DNA from 3 places in the Streptomyces sp. NPDC005496 genome. Region 3 is predicted to be linked to each of the others. Evidence: riboswitches for the same ligand, from Rfam matches in the RefSeq annotation. Region 3 holds a riboswitch; each other region holds the start of a gene.

The links. Region 3 has a riboswitch for cyclic di-AMP ahead of ACFYQQ_RS21775 (transglycosylase family protein). Riboswitches for the same ligand answer to the same signal wherever they lie in the genome.
Positions count from the first base shown of each region.
Region 1: it holds a riboswitch for cyclic di-AMP, as region 3 does, so the genes downstream of both, ACFYQQ_RS04155 (M23 family metallopeptidase) here and ACFYQQ_RS21775 (transglycosylase family protein) in region 3, are expected to answer to the same signal.
Region 2: it holds a riboswitch for cyclic di-AMP, as region 3 does, so the genes downstream of both, ACFYQQ_RS34815 (LysM peptidoglycan-binding domain-containing protein) here and ACFYQQ_RS21775 (transglycosylase family protein) in region 3, are expected to answer to the same signal.

Region 1 is NZ_JBIAJQ010000001.1:915,081-919,352, forward strand. Features, by position in the region: gene ACFYQQ_RS04145 (HPr family phosphocarrier protein) at 1-239, shown strand, start outside; gene ACFYQQ_RS04150 (GntR family transcriptional regulator) at 504-1,199, opposite strand; gene ACFYQQ_RS04155 (M23 family metallopeptidase) at 1,385-2,149, opposite strand; cyclic di-AMP (ydaO/yuaA leader) riboswitch at 2,162-2,324, opposite strand; gene ACFYQQ_RS04160 (M16 family metallopeptidase) at 2,569-3,957, opposite strand; gene ACFYQQ_RS04165 (pitrilysin family protein) at 3,954-4,272, opposite strand, start outside.
Region 2 is NZ_JBIAJQ010000014.1:128,701-132,972, forward strand. Features, by position in the region: gene ACFYQQ_RS34810 (CocE/NonD family hydrolase) at 1-1,388, shown strand, start outside; cyclic di-AMP (ydaO/yuaA leader) riboswitch at 1,950-2,109, shown strand; gene ACFYQQ_RS34815 (LysM peptidoglycan-binding domain-containing protein) at 2,117-2,851, shown strand; gene ACFYQQ_RS34820 (HAD family hydrolase) at 2,845-3,720, opposite strand; gene fahA (fumarylacetoacetase) at 3,996-4,272, shown strand, end outside.
Region 3 is NZ_JBIAJQ010000007.1:705-4,976, reverse strand. Features, by position in the region: gene ACFYQQ_RS21780 (transglycosylase family protein) at 101-1,081, shown strand; cyclic di-AMP (ydaO/yuaA leader) riboswitch at 1,299-1,469, shown strand; gene ACFYQQ_RS21775 (transglycosylase family protein) at 1,474-2,163, shown strand; gene eno (phosphopyruvate hydratase) at 2,529-3,815, shown strand; gene ACFYQQ_RS21765 (septum formation initiator family protein) at 3,913-4,272, shown strand, end outside.

The DNA.
Region 1 (4,272 bases), on a different contig from region 3:
ACGCCCGCCCCGCCTCCATCTTCGTCCGGGCGGCCACGGCCTCCGGCGTCCCCGTGACGATCGCCAAGGCGGACGGCGACCCCGTCAACGCCGCGTCGATGCTCGCGGTCCTCGGCCTCGGCGCCCAGGGCGGCGAGGAGATCGTCCTGGCCTCCGACGCCGAGGGTGCGGACGCCGCGCTCGACCGTCTGGCCAAGCTGGTCTCCGAGGGTCTCGACGAGCTTCCCGAGACCGTCTGACCCCGCGGACACCCCGCATGCGGCGAAGCCGCGTCGAACCCGGACCGGGCCGACGCGGCTTCGCCGTTTTCCATGCCCGGACGGAAGCCCCCGCATCCGTCCGGGTCTTTTCCGTGCACCGCCCCCGACCATTTTCCGCTCCCGGCCCGAACACGGCGTCCGGAGCATGCGGAAAAAGCGCCCCCGTGAATTACCGGCGCACGGAAAAGAAGGCAGCGGAAATACTCCCCCGCCACATATCCCTCTTTGTATACGGCGCTTCTGTTAATGCCGCAGGCCCGACGTGTTTACGGGATGTTGCGAAGTCCTCACACGGTCCGCGAGGTCGCCCCGGCCGGGCGAGCGGAAGCGGTGCGCGGAGCCGGCGCGCTCGGTGTGCAGCGCGGTGATGGCGCGCGCCCGCTCACTGTCCCCGCGTGCGACGGCGTCCACGATGCCGCCGTGCTCGGCCCAGGACTCCGCGGGACTGGCAGGGGCGTCCACCGCGTACATCCAGGCGATCTTGTGCCGCAGCTGGGCGAGCGTCGACGTGAGCGCGGGGCTTCCGGACGCCTGCGCGAGCGTCTCGTGGAACCAGACCCCCAGGGACCGCAGATCCTCGCTGTGGCCCCTCCTGGCCCGCTCCTGCCCCAGCCTGACCAGTCCGCGCAGCACCTTGAGGTGGGCCTCGGTGCGGCGCTGCGCGGCCCGCGCGGCGCCCAGCGGCTCCAGCAGCATCCGCATCTCCAGGAGGTCGGCCGCCTCCTGCTCGGTGGGCTCGGCCACGCACGCGCCCGCGTGCCGCCGGGTGACGACGAAGCCCTCGGCCTCCAGGGTGCGCAGCGCCTCGCGCACCGGGACGCGCGAGACGCCGTAGCGGCGGGCGAGCAGTTCCTCGGTGAGCCGGCCGCCGCGCTCGTAGACACCCGCGACGATGTCGTCACGGATCGCCGTGCATACCGAGTGCGCCGGAATGCGCATGAGCGGACCTCCGCCTTAATCATCGCGAAACGCCGTCGATTGACGCCCGTTCAGTGACTCTATTGCAGCGGGACGGAATTTCCGACGGCGGACCGGAATCCATGGCTATTTTTTGGACAGAGGGCCGTTCGAAACGACGAAGGCCCCGGCTCACGGAGCCGGGGCCTTCGAAAGTCGTACGGGTGTCAGAGGCTGACGCCGTGCGAGCGCAGATACGAGACGGGGTCGAGGTCCGAGCCGTACTCGGCCGTCGTACGGGCCTCGAAGTGGAGGTGGGGTCCGGTGGTGTTGCCGGTGGACCCGGAGAGGGCTATCTGCTGTCCCGGGGTGACCGTCTGCCCCTCGGTGACGCTGATGGACGACAGGTGGCCGTACATGGTGTACGTGCCGTCGTGCATCTTGATGACGACCTGGTTGCCGTAGGCACCGCCCCAGCCGGTCGTGACGACGGTGCCCGCGCCGACGGCGTGGACGACGGTGCCCGACGCGGCGTGGAAGTCGACGCCGGTGTGGCTGCCGGAGGACCAGAGGCTGCCACCGGTCTTGTAGCCGGTGGAGACGTAGGAGCCTGCGATCGGCGCGACGAAGGTGTTGAGGAGCTTGCGCTCGGCGGCGCGGGCGGCGCGCGCCTTGGCCGCGCGCTCCTCCTTCACCTCGGCCAGAGCGCGCTGCCGCGCGGCCTCCTCGGCCTTCTTCAGCGCCGCGGCCTCTTCGGCGGCGTGCTGCTGGGCGGCGGCCTGCGCGTCGATCTGCTCGGCGACCGTGTCGCCGATCGTGATGGCCTGGGTGAGCCCGGTCTGCTGGACGGCGGTGTCCGCGGCGAACGCCGGGGCGGCCAGGGTTCCGATGACACCGGTGGTGGTGAGAGCCGCCACGCCCGCCGCACTCTTGGTGGTCCGCGTGATCCGGCTCGGACGACGATGCTTCCCGGTGGCACGGGTGAACGCCATGAAGGGGCTGGTCCTTTCCTTCCCTCTCGCCTACCGGGTTAGCTGACGGGTTCGGAGCAGGAAGGTCTCCTACGGGCCTCCTCCGCGAGGAAGGACGCCCGATTCACCCCAGGGACTGCGATGGGTCCCCGGCTCCCCTGGCTCGCGCCGTACGGGGACTCGGCGATGACTGTCCGGTGCCGCGGACGCGGCGCACTGCCTGACGAACAGCCGGATTGACGCTAAGGGGGGCGTCTTTCGATCGACAAACGGATCGCGGTTTTTGTAGTGCATGCCACAGGGCAGAAGGGCAACCACCTAGCAATACGGACATATTGAGGACGAAGTCGGGTAAGCGCGCGTGAAACCCCGGATGGACCATGGGTAAACGCGAGAACCCCGGCGACCTCTCGGTCACCGGGGTCCTTGTCCGCACGGTCCTACTCGGCTCGTACGACGCTGACTTCACCGATCCCGAGCGCCCTCACGGGCTCCGCGATCTGCGCGGCGTCGCCCACCAGGACGGTCACCAGCCGGTCCACCGGGAAGGCGTTCACGACCGCGGCGGTGGCCTCCACCGTGCCCGTGGCGGCGAGCTGCTGATAGAGGGTCGCCTGGTAGTCGTCCGGGAGGTGCTGCTCGACCTGGTCCGCGAGCGTGCTCGCGACCGCCGCCGCCGTCTCGAACTTGAGCGGGGCGACCCCCACGAGGTTCTGCACGGCCACGTCGCGCTCCGCGTCCGTCAGGCCCTCCGCGGCGAGCGTGCGCAGGACCTTCCAGAGGTCGTCCAGGGCGGGACCCGTGTTGGGCGTGTCGATGGAGCCGCTGATGGCGAGCATCGCGGCACCCGAGCCGTCCGGGGCCGAGCGCAGCACCTGGCCGAACGCCCGCACTCCGTAGGTGTAGCCCTTCTCCTCGCGCAGGACGCGGTCCAGGCGCGAGGTGAGCGTGCCGCCGAGGCAGTAGGTGCCGAGCACCTGGGCGGGCCACACGCGGTCGTGACGGTCGGCTCCGACGCGGCCGATGAGCAGCTGCGTCTGCACGGCACCGGGGCGGTCGACGATGATCACGCGGCCCCGGTCGTCCGCGGTCACCGGCGGCACCGGGCGCGGCTCGGCCGACGAGCCGGTCCACGCACCGAGGGTGTCCGCGAGCAGCGCGTCCAGGTCGATTCCGGTGAGGTCGCCGACGATGACGGCGGTGCCGGTGGCGGGGCGGACGTGCTTCTCGTAGAAGGCGCGTACGGCCGCCGCGTCGATCTTCTCGACCGTCGCCTCGCTGCCCTGGCGCGGACGCGACATGCGCGAGGTGGCCGGGAACAGCTCCTTGGAGAGCTCCTTGGCGGCACGGCGGGCCGGGTTGGCGGCCTCGTGCGGGATCTCGTCCAGCCGGTTGCGCACCAGCCGCTCGATCTCGCTGTCCGCGAACGCCGGTACCCGCAGCGCGTCGGAGAGCAGCCCGAGCGCCTTCTCCAGCCGGGAGACCGGGACTTCGAGGGACAGGCGGACGCCCGGGTGGTCGGCGTGCGAGTCGAGGGTGGCGCCGCAGCGCTCCAGCTCGGCGGCGAACTCCTCGGCGGAGTGCTTGTCGGTGCCCTCGGAGAACGCGCGCGCCATGATCGTGGCGACACCGTCGAGGCCCGCGGGCTCGGCCTCCAGGGGCGCGTCGACGAACACCTCGACGGCGACGACCTGCTGGCCGGGGCGGTGGCAGCGCAACAGCGTCAGGCCGTTGTCGAGCGTGCCGCGCTCGGGCGCCGGGAACGCCCACGGCTTGGCTTCGCCGGCCTGGGGCTGCGGGTGGAACTCCATGGTCGCGAGCTCGGTCACTTGGCCGACTCCTCGTCCTCGTCGGTGGCTTCGGCGGCCTGCGCCTCTTCGGCGGCGACGGGCTCGTAGACGAGCACCGCGCGGTTGTCGGGGCGCAGCCGGGCCTTGGCGACCTCCTGCACCTCCTGGGGGGTGACGGCGAGCACCCGCTGCACGGCGGTCAGGGCCAGCTGCGGGTCGCCGAACAGGACGGCGTAGCGGCACAGTTCGTCGGCGCGGCCGGCGACCGTGCTGAGCCGGTCCAGCCACTCGCGCTCCAACTGGGCCTGGGCGCGCTCCATCTCCTCGGCCGTGGGGCCCTCCTCGGCGAACCGG
Region 2 (4,272 bases), on a different contig from region 3:
GGCTGGCGCACCAGACGCGTGACGCGTACTGGCGGCGCGGCAGCGTGCGCGAGGACTACGGCTCGGTGCGGGCCGCGGTGCTGGCGGTCGGCGGCTGGCACGACCCGTACCGGGACACGGTCCTGCGGCTGGTCGAGCACCTCCCGGCCGACCGGGTACGGGGGCTGATCGGGCCCTGGTCGCACCAGTACCCGGACCGGGGGCTGCCGCCGGGCCCCGCGATCGGCTTCCTCCAGGAGACGCTGCGCTGGTGGGACCACTGGCTGCGGCCCGGCTCCGGGGCCGGTGACGCCTCGGGCACCGGTGTGATGTCCGAGCCGCTCCTGCGGGCGTACGTCTGCGACTCGCACGTTCCGGCCACCGTCCACCCGGTGCTGCCCGGCCGCTGGGTGGGTGACGACGCCTGGCCCGCGCCGACGGTGACGCCGGTGACGTACGCGCTGCGGGGCGTGCCCGTGCCGGTGCGCTCCCCGCTGCACACCGGGCTGGACGCCGGCCGCTTCCTGCCCGTCGGGGACGACGGGGACCTCCCGCCGGACCAGCGGGACGAGGACGCGAAGTCGGCGTGCTTCGAGTTCGAGGTGCGGGAGGAGACCTGGGTGCTCGGGCGGCCCCGGGTCCGGCTGCGGCTGACGTCGCCCGTGCCGCGCGGGCAGGTCGTCGCCCGGGTCTGCGACGTGTTCCCGGACGGGGCGTCCACGCTCGTCACCCGGGGCGTGCTCAACCTCGGCGCCCGGGAGGGCACGGACCGGGTGGTGGAGTGGCCGCCGGGCGCCACCGAGGACGTGACGTTCGAGCTGAGCGCCATCGGCTACGCCTTCCCGCCGGGCCACCGCATCCGGCTCGCCGTCTCCTCGGCGTACTGGCCCTGGATCTGGCCGCAGCCGGATTCGGACACCGGTTTCACCCTGCACCCGGAGGGCAGCTCCCTCGAACTGCCGGTGCGCGTACGGGAGTCGGACCCCTCCATCACCTTCGGCGAACCGGAGGAGGCGGAGCCGCTGGGCGCGGTCGTCCCGGCGACCCTGGACGAGCCCCGCCCGGAGCGGCTGGTCGTGCGCGATGTCGCCGCGGGCGTCTGGCGCCTGGAGGTCGACCCGCGCCACGGCGACACCCGGGTGTACCCGGACGGCCTGGAGGTCACGGAGGACGCCCTGGAGACATACACGACCGGCGAGTGGGATCCGCTGTCCGCGCGGACCCGTTCGGACTGGTCGATCCGGCTGCACCGGCCGGACGCCGGGTGGGACGCCCACGTGGAGACGCACTCCGAAGTCAGCTGCGACGCGGGCGAGTTCATCACCTCGAACGAGGTGATCTGCACCGACGGGGACGAGGTCGTCTTCCACCGGACGTGGGAGCGGCGCATCCCGCGCACGGCGGGCTAGCCACACCCGGCGGTTCGGCCCCCGCCGTCCAGGTCAGGGACGCGGCGGGGGCCGGCGCGCGCGCCCGCGCCGCGGTCCGCGCCGGGGGACCCGCCACCGCCCGCCCCGGGTCCGCGTCGCCGCCCGTCCGGGTCCGCGCCACCATCCGTGCCGGGGCCCGCATCGCCGCCCGCCCGGGCACGCGCCACCGTCCGCCCCGGGGTCCGCGCCACGTCCGCCCCGAGGCGCGCGGCGCGCGTCGCGCCCGGGCCGGTGTGACCCGGCGGCGCCTCCCGGTCGCCCGTTAATGCCCGACTTGCCTGCCTTGCTTACGCTTTGACATGTCTTAGTCGCGTGAAATGGGTCACGCCCGAATCGATCTTTCGGCCACCCCGAGTCGACAAGTCTCCCTTTGCTAAAGGCAAGTTGAGTTTCACGTTCCGGTCTAATCGGACTATTTCCACCCTGTTCAGAGGTAGATCAAATGCCTTGGCACGGGAAATCGGGCCTTGTTTCGGACATGTGCTCTCGCATACGTTCACGTCGATCCGAGCGGACCCGCCTAATCCTGCCGCCGCTCGGTGACCCCACCCACCCACGCACGGCAGGAGCGGGGGACCCACGAAAGCGCCGGTCCGGCGACACCCGGAACGGCTTGGGGTCAAGTCGCACGTCATGTGCGGCCGGGCACCTCCCAGCCCGAACCCGACAGCTCACCTCGCAGGCACCGGAGAGGAAAAAAACGCGCCATGGCCGTTCGAGGCAAGCACCGTCGTCCCCGAAACACCGTCCTCACCCGCGGGTTCATCGCCGCGGGAGCGGGCGGAGCCGCACTCGTACTCCCCCTGATCGGCGCCACCGGCGCCCAGGCGGCACAGCCGGCCCAGGCCGCGCAGTCCGTGCCGGCCGCCGTCCCGCAGGTCCAGCTCGTCACCTACAAGGTGGCCTTGGGCGACACCCTGTCCAAGATCGCCCGTGAGCACGCCAAGACCGGCGACTGGAAGAAGCTGTACGACGCCAACCGCGCCGTCATCGGCAGCAACCCGTCGATGATCCGGCCGGGCCTGAAGCTGACGGTGGGCACGAAGACCGTGAAGGGGACGGCGACGACGGCCGCCGCGACGGCCAAGACCGCCGCCGCGCCCGCGACCGCGAAGACGTACACGAACGACCTGGACGGCTGGATCAAGGAAGCCCTGGACATCATGGCCCAGAAGGGCATACCGGGCAGCTACGACGGCATCCACCGCAACATCATCCGGGAGTCCTCGGGCAACCCCCAGGCGATCAACAACTGGGACTCCAACGCCGTGGCCGGCACGCCGTCCAAGGGCCTCCTCCAGGTCATCGACCCGACCTTCGCCGCCTACCACGTGGACGGCACGTCGATGGACCCGTACGACCCGGTCGCGAACATCACCGCCGCCTGCAACTACGCCGCCGACAAGTACGGCTCGATCGACAACGTCTTCGGCGCCTACTGAGCCGGGCCCGGGGCGGCGGCGGCCCCCCGGACCGCGAGGCCCGCTGTTCCCCGGTCCCCAGGGCCGGGGAACAGCCGTTCCAGGACGACCGCGATGCCGTCGTCCTCGTTCGAGAGGGCGATCTCGTCGGCAACCGCCCTGAGTTCGGGGTGGGCGTTGGCCATGGCGACGCCGTGGGCGGCCCAGTCGAACATCGGGATGTCGTTCGGCATGTCCCCGAACGCGATCGTGTCCGACGGCGACAGGCCGAGATGACCGGCGGCGAGCGCGAGGCCCGTCGCCTTGGTCACGCCGTATGGCTGGAGTTCGACGGTGCCCGGACCCGACATGGTGACCGTCGCCAGCGAATCGACCGTCATTCGCGCCACCGACGCCAACTCGTCGTCGGACAGCGAGGGGTGGCGGAGCAGCACCTTGCTGATGGGCCGCGTCCACAGGTCGTCACGGCGCCGCACCCGCACCGCGGGCAGCGTCGGGTGCGGCATCAGATAGCCCGGCTCGATGAGGGTGAGCCCGTCCACCCCGTCCTGGTCCACGGCCGCGTAGACCTCCCCGACCTCGGCCTCGATCTTGCCGAGCGCGGTCTCGGCCAGCTCCCGGTCCAGGGTCACCGACCACAGCAGACGGCCGGTGCCGGCGTCGTACAGCTGCGCGCCCTGACCGCACACCGCGAGCCCCTCGCCGCCGAGTTGCTCCAGCAGCGGGCGCACTCTCGGCGCCGGGCGCCCCGTCACCACCAGATGCCGGCCGCCCGCCCCGGCCACCCGCGCCAGCGCGGCCCGCGTCCTCCCGGAGAGGGTGTCGTCGCCGCGCAGCAGCGTTCCGTCCAGGTCAGTGGCGATGAGTGAATATGCAGTCGGAGCGGCCATGATCCGAAGAATACGGACCCGCCGCCCCAACGGCCCGGCGTGAACCGGACGACGTCCGGTATCCCGACAGCAACGCCCTTCACCGGTACGGGGATCGACGGGGACCACAGGACACCGGTACGGCCTGAACGGACATTGCGCACTCTTCAGGCACGGTGAGCCGAGCGCCACGGGACCTGTCTCCGGTCGTCTCTCCCACGTAACGTGTGCCGCGACCACATGGAACGCGTGGAACACATGGATCACAGGCGAGCACGAAAGCGAGGCAGCACCCGATGCCCCCCTTCGATGTCCCCGAGGGCGACCCCTTCGGTCCGCACAACCTTCCGTACGGCGTGTTCTCCCCGGCGGGTTCCGGCGACCCGGCGGCTCCCGGCGCGCGGCGGGTGGGGGTCCGGCTCGGGGACCGCGTGCTCGACGCGGGCGCCGCGGCGCGGGCCCTCGGCTCCCCCTACGAGGCCCTGCTCGCGCAGCCGAGCCTGAACCCCCTGCTGGCGGCGGGCCCCACGGCCTGGTCCGACGTACGGCGCGCCCTCACCGCGTGGGTGACGG
Region 3 (4,272 bases):
CATCGACTTGTGACAAGCGTTCGAGTGCCGATACGTTCACGCATCAACGCGATGGATCTTCCGTCGCGTCTGTCACTGCTGTCTCCGAAAGGCCCACCGCATGCTCTCCGGGAACGGTCGTCACCGTCGCCCCCGCCAGGCTCCGGCAATCATCGTCGCGGCCGGCGTCACCGGATCGGCAATCGCCATCCCGTTGCTCGGCGCCACCGGCGCGAGCGCAGCCGACGGCACCACGTGGGACCGGGTCGCGGAGTGCGAGAGCGGCGGCTCCTGGAGTGCCGACAACGGCAACGGGTTCTACGGCGGCCTCCAGATGACCCAGGAGAACTGGGACAAGTACGGCGGCCTCGACTACGCGCCGAGCCCCGACGAGGCGAGCCGCTCGCAGCAGATAGCCGTCGCCGAGAAACTGCTCGACGGACAGGGCCTGGCGGCCTGGCCCACCTGCGGCCCGCTCTCCGGCCTCAGCAAGAACTCGGGTTCCGTCGAGGTCGACACGGGGGTCGCCGACGACGCGTCCTCGTCCCCCGACGCCTCCCCGTCCGATTCGTCCGCGAAGGGTAACTCGTCCGGTTCGGGCGGTCTGTCGACCGGCGGCACGAGCGCCAAGCCTTCCCCGTCGGGGTCCGGCAAGGCGGCGAAGTCCGACGCGTCCCCGACGCCGGAGGAGAGCGAGTCGCGGGACTCCGGTACCGCGGACAAGGGCAAGGCAAGGGCTGACGACTCGGACAAGTCGGGTCGTACCGGCGGCTCCTCCACCACTCCGAGCACCCCCGTGAGCGAGGGCACCGGCACCGGCAAGCACCGCGGCGCCAGCGCCGAGCACACCTCGGACACCGGAGTGGACGCCGGGCGTCAGAAGGACTCCGCGGGGCGCCACGCCGCGCGCGACTCGGGCGCCTCCGACGACACCTCCGAGGGCTCGTACACCGTCCGTCTTGGCGACAGTCTCACGAGCATCGCCGACTCCCTTGCGGTCAACGGCGGATGGAACGAGCTGTACACGGAGAACGAGAAGACGGTCGGCTCCGACCCGGACCTCATCCTCCCCGGTCAGAGCCTTGAGGTCGCGGGAGACTAAGCGGTCGTCAGGCGGCGAATCGGGTACAAAACAGCGGTAGTTCACGTCATGGTTCACACCGCAATGTCCGGTTTGGTGAGAGTGAGAGATGGGTCTCAGAAGCCCTGATCGTCTTTGAAATTCCGGCCGTCGCGTGTCTACGGTCGTGATCGCTCGCCACAGCGGGCCCCGACGGTCGCAACGCCGAATCCTGCCAGCGGCCGCCCGGGAACAGTCGTCGCGTCAAGCGCCGTAGGCAGGAGCGGGGGACCCAAGGTAAGTGCCGGGCCCGGGAGTTGTGAGACACCCGGGAACGGCTTGGGGTGAAGCCGTGCGCCATGTGCGCACGACCGGGCACTCACCCGCCCGAACCCGACAGCTCACCTCGCAGGCGTCGGTGAGGGGATCACTTCATGCTGCGTAACAACAAGGCCAAGCACCGTCGCCCGTCCAAGGCCACCCGTGTCGCCGCGCTCGCCGGTGTCACCGGTGTCGCCATCGCCGCCCCGCTGATGGCGGCCGGCAGCGCCTCCGCCGCCACCACCTCCGAGTGGGACGCCGTCGCCCAGTGCGAGTCCGGCGGCAACTGGTCGATCAACACCGGCAACGGTTACTACGGCGGCCTGCAGTTCTCCGCCTCCACCTGGTCCGCCTACGGCGGCTCGGCCTACGCCTCCACCGCCGACCAGGCCTCCAAGTCCCAGCAGATCGCCGTCGCCGAGAAGGTGCTGGCGGCGCAGGGCAAGGGTGCCTGGCCGACCTGCGGCGTCGGCCTGTCCGGCGCCTCCACCGGCGGCGGCGCCGCGGCCGACACCGGCTCGCAGAGCACGGCCCAGCCGCAGCAGCAGGCGCCCCAGTCCCAGGACCAGCGCGCCTCGCGTTCCTCGGAGCGGGAGACCGCCAAGAAGACCGTCGAGACCCCGACCGGCAAGAAGGTCGAGAAGGGTGACGGCGAGTACAAGGTAGTCAAGGGCGACACCCTGAGCTCCATCGCCGCGGAGAAGCACGTCAAGGGCGGCTGGCAGAAGCTGTTCAAGCTGAACAAGGACATCGTCGACGACGCCGACTTCATCTTCCCCGGTCAGCAGCTCCACCTCAGCTGACACCGGCTGACGCCGGGCGCACGGCCCGGTCACGGCCCTCCCTCATGCGGGGGCTCCGCCATGGAGACCCCGTGAGGGCCGCCCCCGTCCCCACGGGCTCCCCGCTCCGGTGCGTGTTCCCCCGTACGCACCGGAGCGGGGCTCTTTCATGCCCGCGCCGGACGCGCCGCTCCGTCGCGGATGCCTGTACGGGACAGGTTTTTGTTCCGTTCGGAAACAATTTACTCTCGGTTCTGTCCATGGGGTGGTCGACCGGCTGGCCGATCGCCCGGAGCCGGTTAGGCTCATGTCGCGGAGCCGACCGCGGCTCCGTGCAGTCAGCGGGCCAAGGGGCTCCGCGTAACCGCGTCACATCCCAGAAGGAGATGCTCGTGCCGTCCATCGACGTCGTCGTAGCCCGGGAAATCCTCGACTCGCGAGGGAACCCCACCGTCGAGGTCGAGGTCGGCCTCGACGACGGCAGCACGGGTCGTGCCGCCGTTCCGTCCGGCGCCTCCACCGGAGCCTTCGAGGCCATCGAGCTGCGCGACGGTGACCCCAACCGCTACCAGGGCAAGGGCGTCGAGAAGGCCGTCCTCGCGGTCATCGAGCAGATCGGCCCGGAGCTCGTCGGCTACGACGCCACCGAGCAGCGCCTGATCGACCAGGCGATGTTCGACCTGGACGCCACCGACAACAAGGGCTCGCTCGGCGCCAACGCCATCCTCGGCGTCTCCCTCGCCGTCGCGCACGCCGCCTCCGAGGCCAGCGACCTGCCGCTGTTCCGCTACCTCGGCGGCCCGAACGCGCACCTGCTGCCCGTCCCGATGATGAACATCCTGAACGGCGGCTCGCACGCCGACTCGAACGTCGACATCCAGGAGTTCATGATCGCGCCGATCGGCGCGGAGTCCTTCTCCGAGGCGCTGCGCTGGGGCGCCGAGGTCTACCACACCCTCAAGAAGGTGCTGAAGACCAAGGGTCTGTCCACCGGCCTCGGCGACGAGGGCGGCTTCGCCCCGAACCTGGAGTCCAACCGCGCCGCCCTCGACCTCATCGTCGAGGCCATCAAGCAGGCCGGTTACATCCCCGGTGAGCAGATCGCTCTCGCGCTCGACGTCGCCGCGTCCGAGTTCTACAAGGACGGCAGGTACGAGTTCGAGGGCAAGTCCCGCTCGGCCGCCGAGATGACCGAGTACTACGAGGAGCTCGTCTCCGCGTACCCGCTGGTCTCCATCGAGGACCCGCTGTACGAGGACGACTGGGCCGGCTGGAAGGTCATCACCGACAAGCTGGGCGACAAGGTCCAGATCGTCGGCGACGACCTCTTCGTCACCAACCCGGAGCGCCTGGCCCGCGGCATCGAGGAGGGCTCCGCCAACGCCCTGCTCGTCAAGGTCAACCAGATCGGCTCGCTGACCGAGACCCTGGACGCCGTCGAGCTGGCCCAGCGCAACGGCTTCAAGTGCATGATGTCCCACCGCTCCGGCGAGACCGAGGACGTCACCATCGCCGACCTCGCCGTCGCCGTGAACTGCGGCCAGATCAAGACCGGCGCCCCGGCCCGCTCGGACCGCGTCGCCAAGTACAACCAGCTCCTGCGCATCGAGGAGATCCTCGACGACGCCGCGGTCTACGCCGGCCGCTCGGCGTTCCCGCGCTTCAAGGGCTGACCCGTAGGAAGCGTCGTACGTACGTCCCCGTACTCGGTCCCGTACCGTGTGCGGGGACGTACGCACGTGACGGGCTTGTGCCGGGGAGGCGGGATTCATGGCCGTGAAGGACCGGGACCGGTTCTCCACCACGACCAGGCTGCGGCTGCTCGGTGAGCAGACGGCGGCCAGGGTCTACCGCTCCCAGACCAGGCGGCAGGCCCACCGCTCCCGTCTGACGGGCCGTGCGGCTCTGCTGGCGCTGGTCCTGTGCTCCCTCGTCGTGGCGCTCGCGTACCCGATAAGGCAGTACGTGTCCCAGCGCGCCGAGGTCGCCGAGCTGGAGCGGCAGCAGGACGAGGCCCGGCAGCGGGTCGAGGAGCTGCGTGACCTCAAGGCCCGCTGGAAGGACGACGCGTACGCCGAGCAGCAGATCCGGCAGCGGCTGCACTACGTGATGCCGGGCGAGACCGGCTAC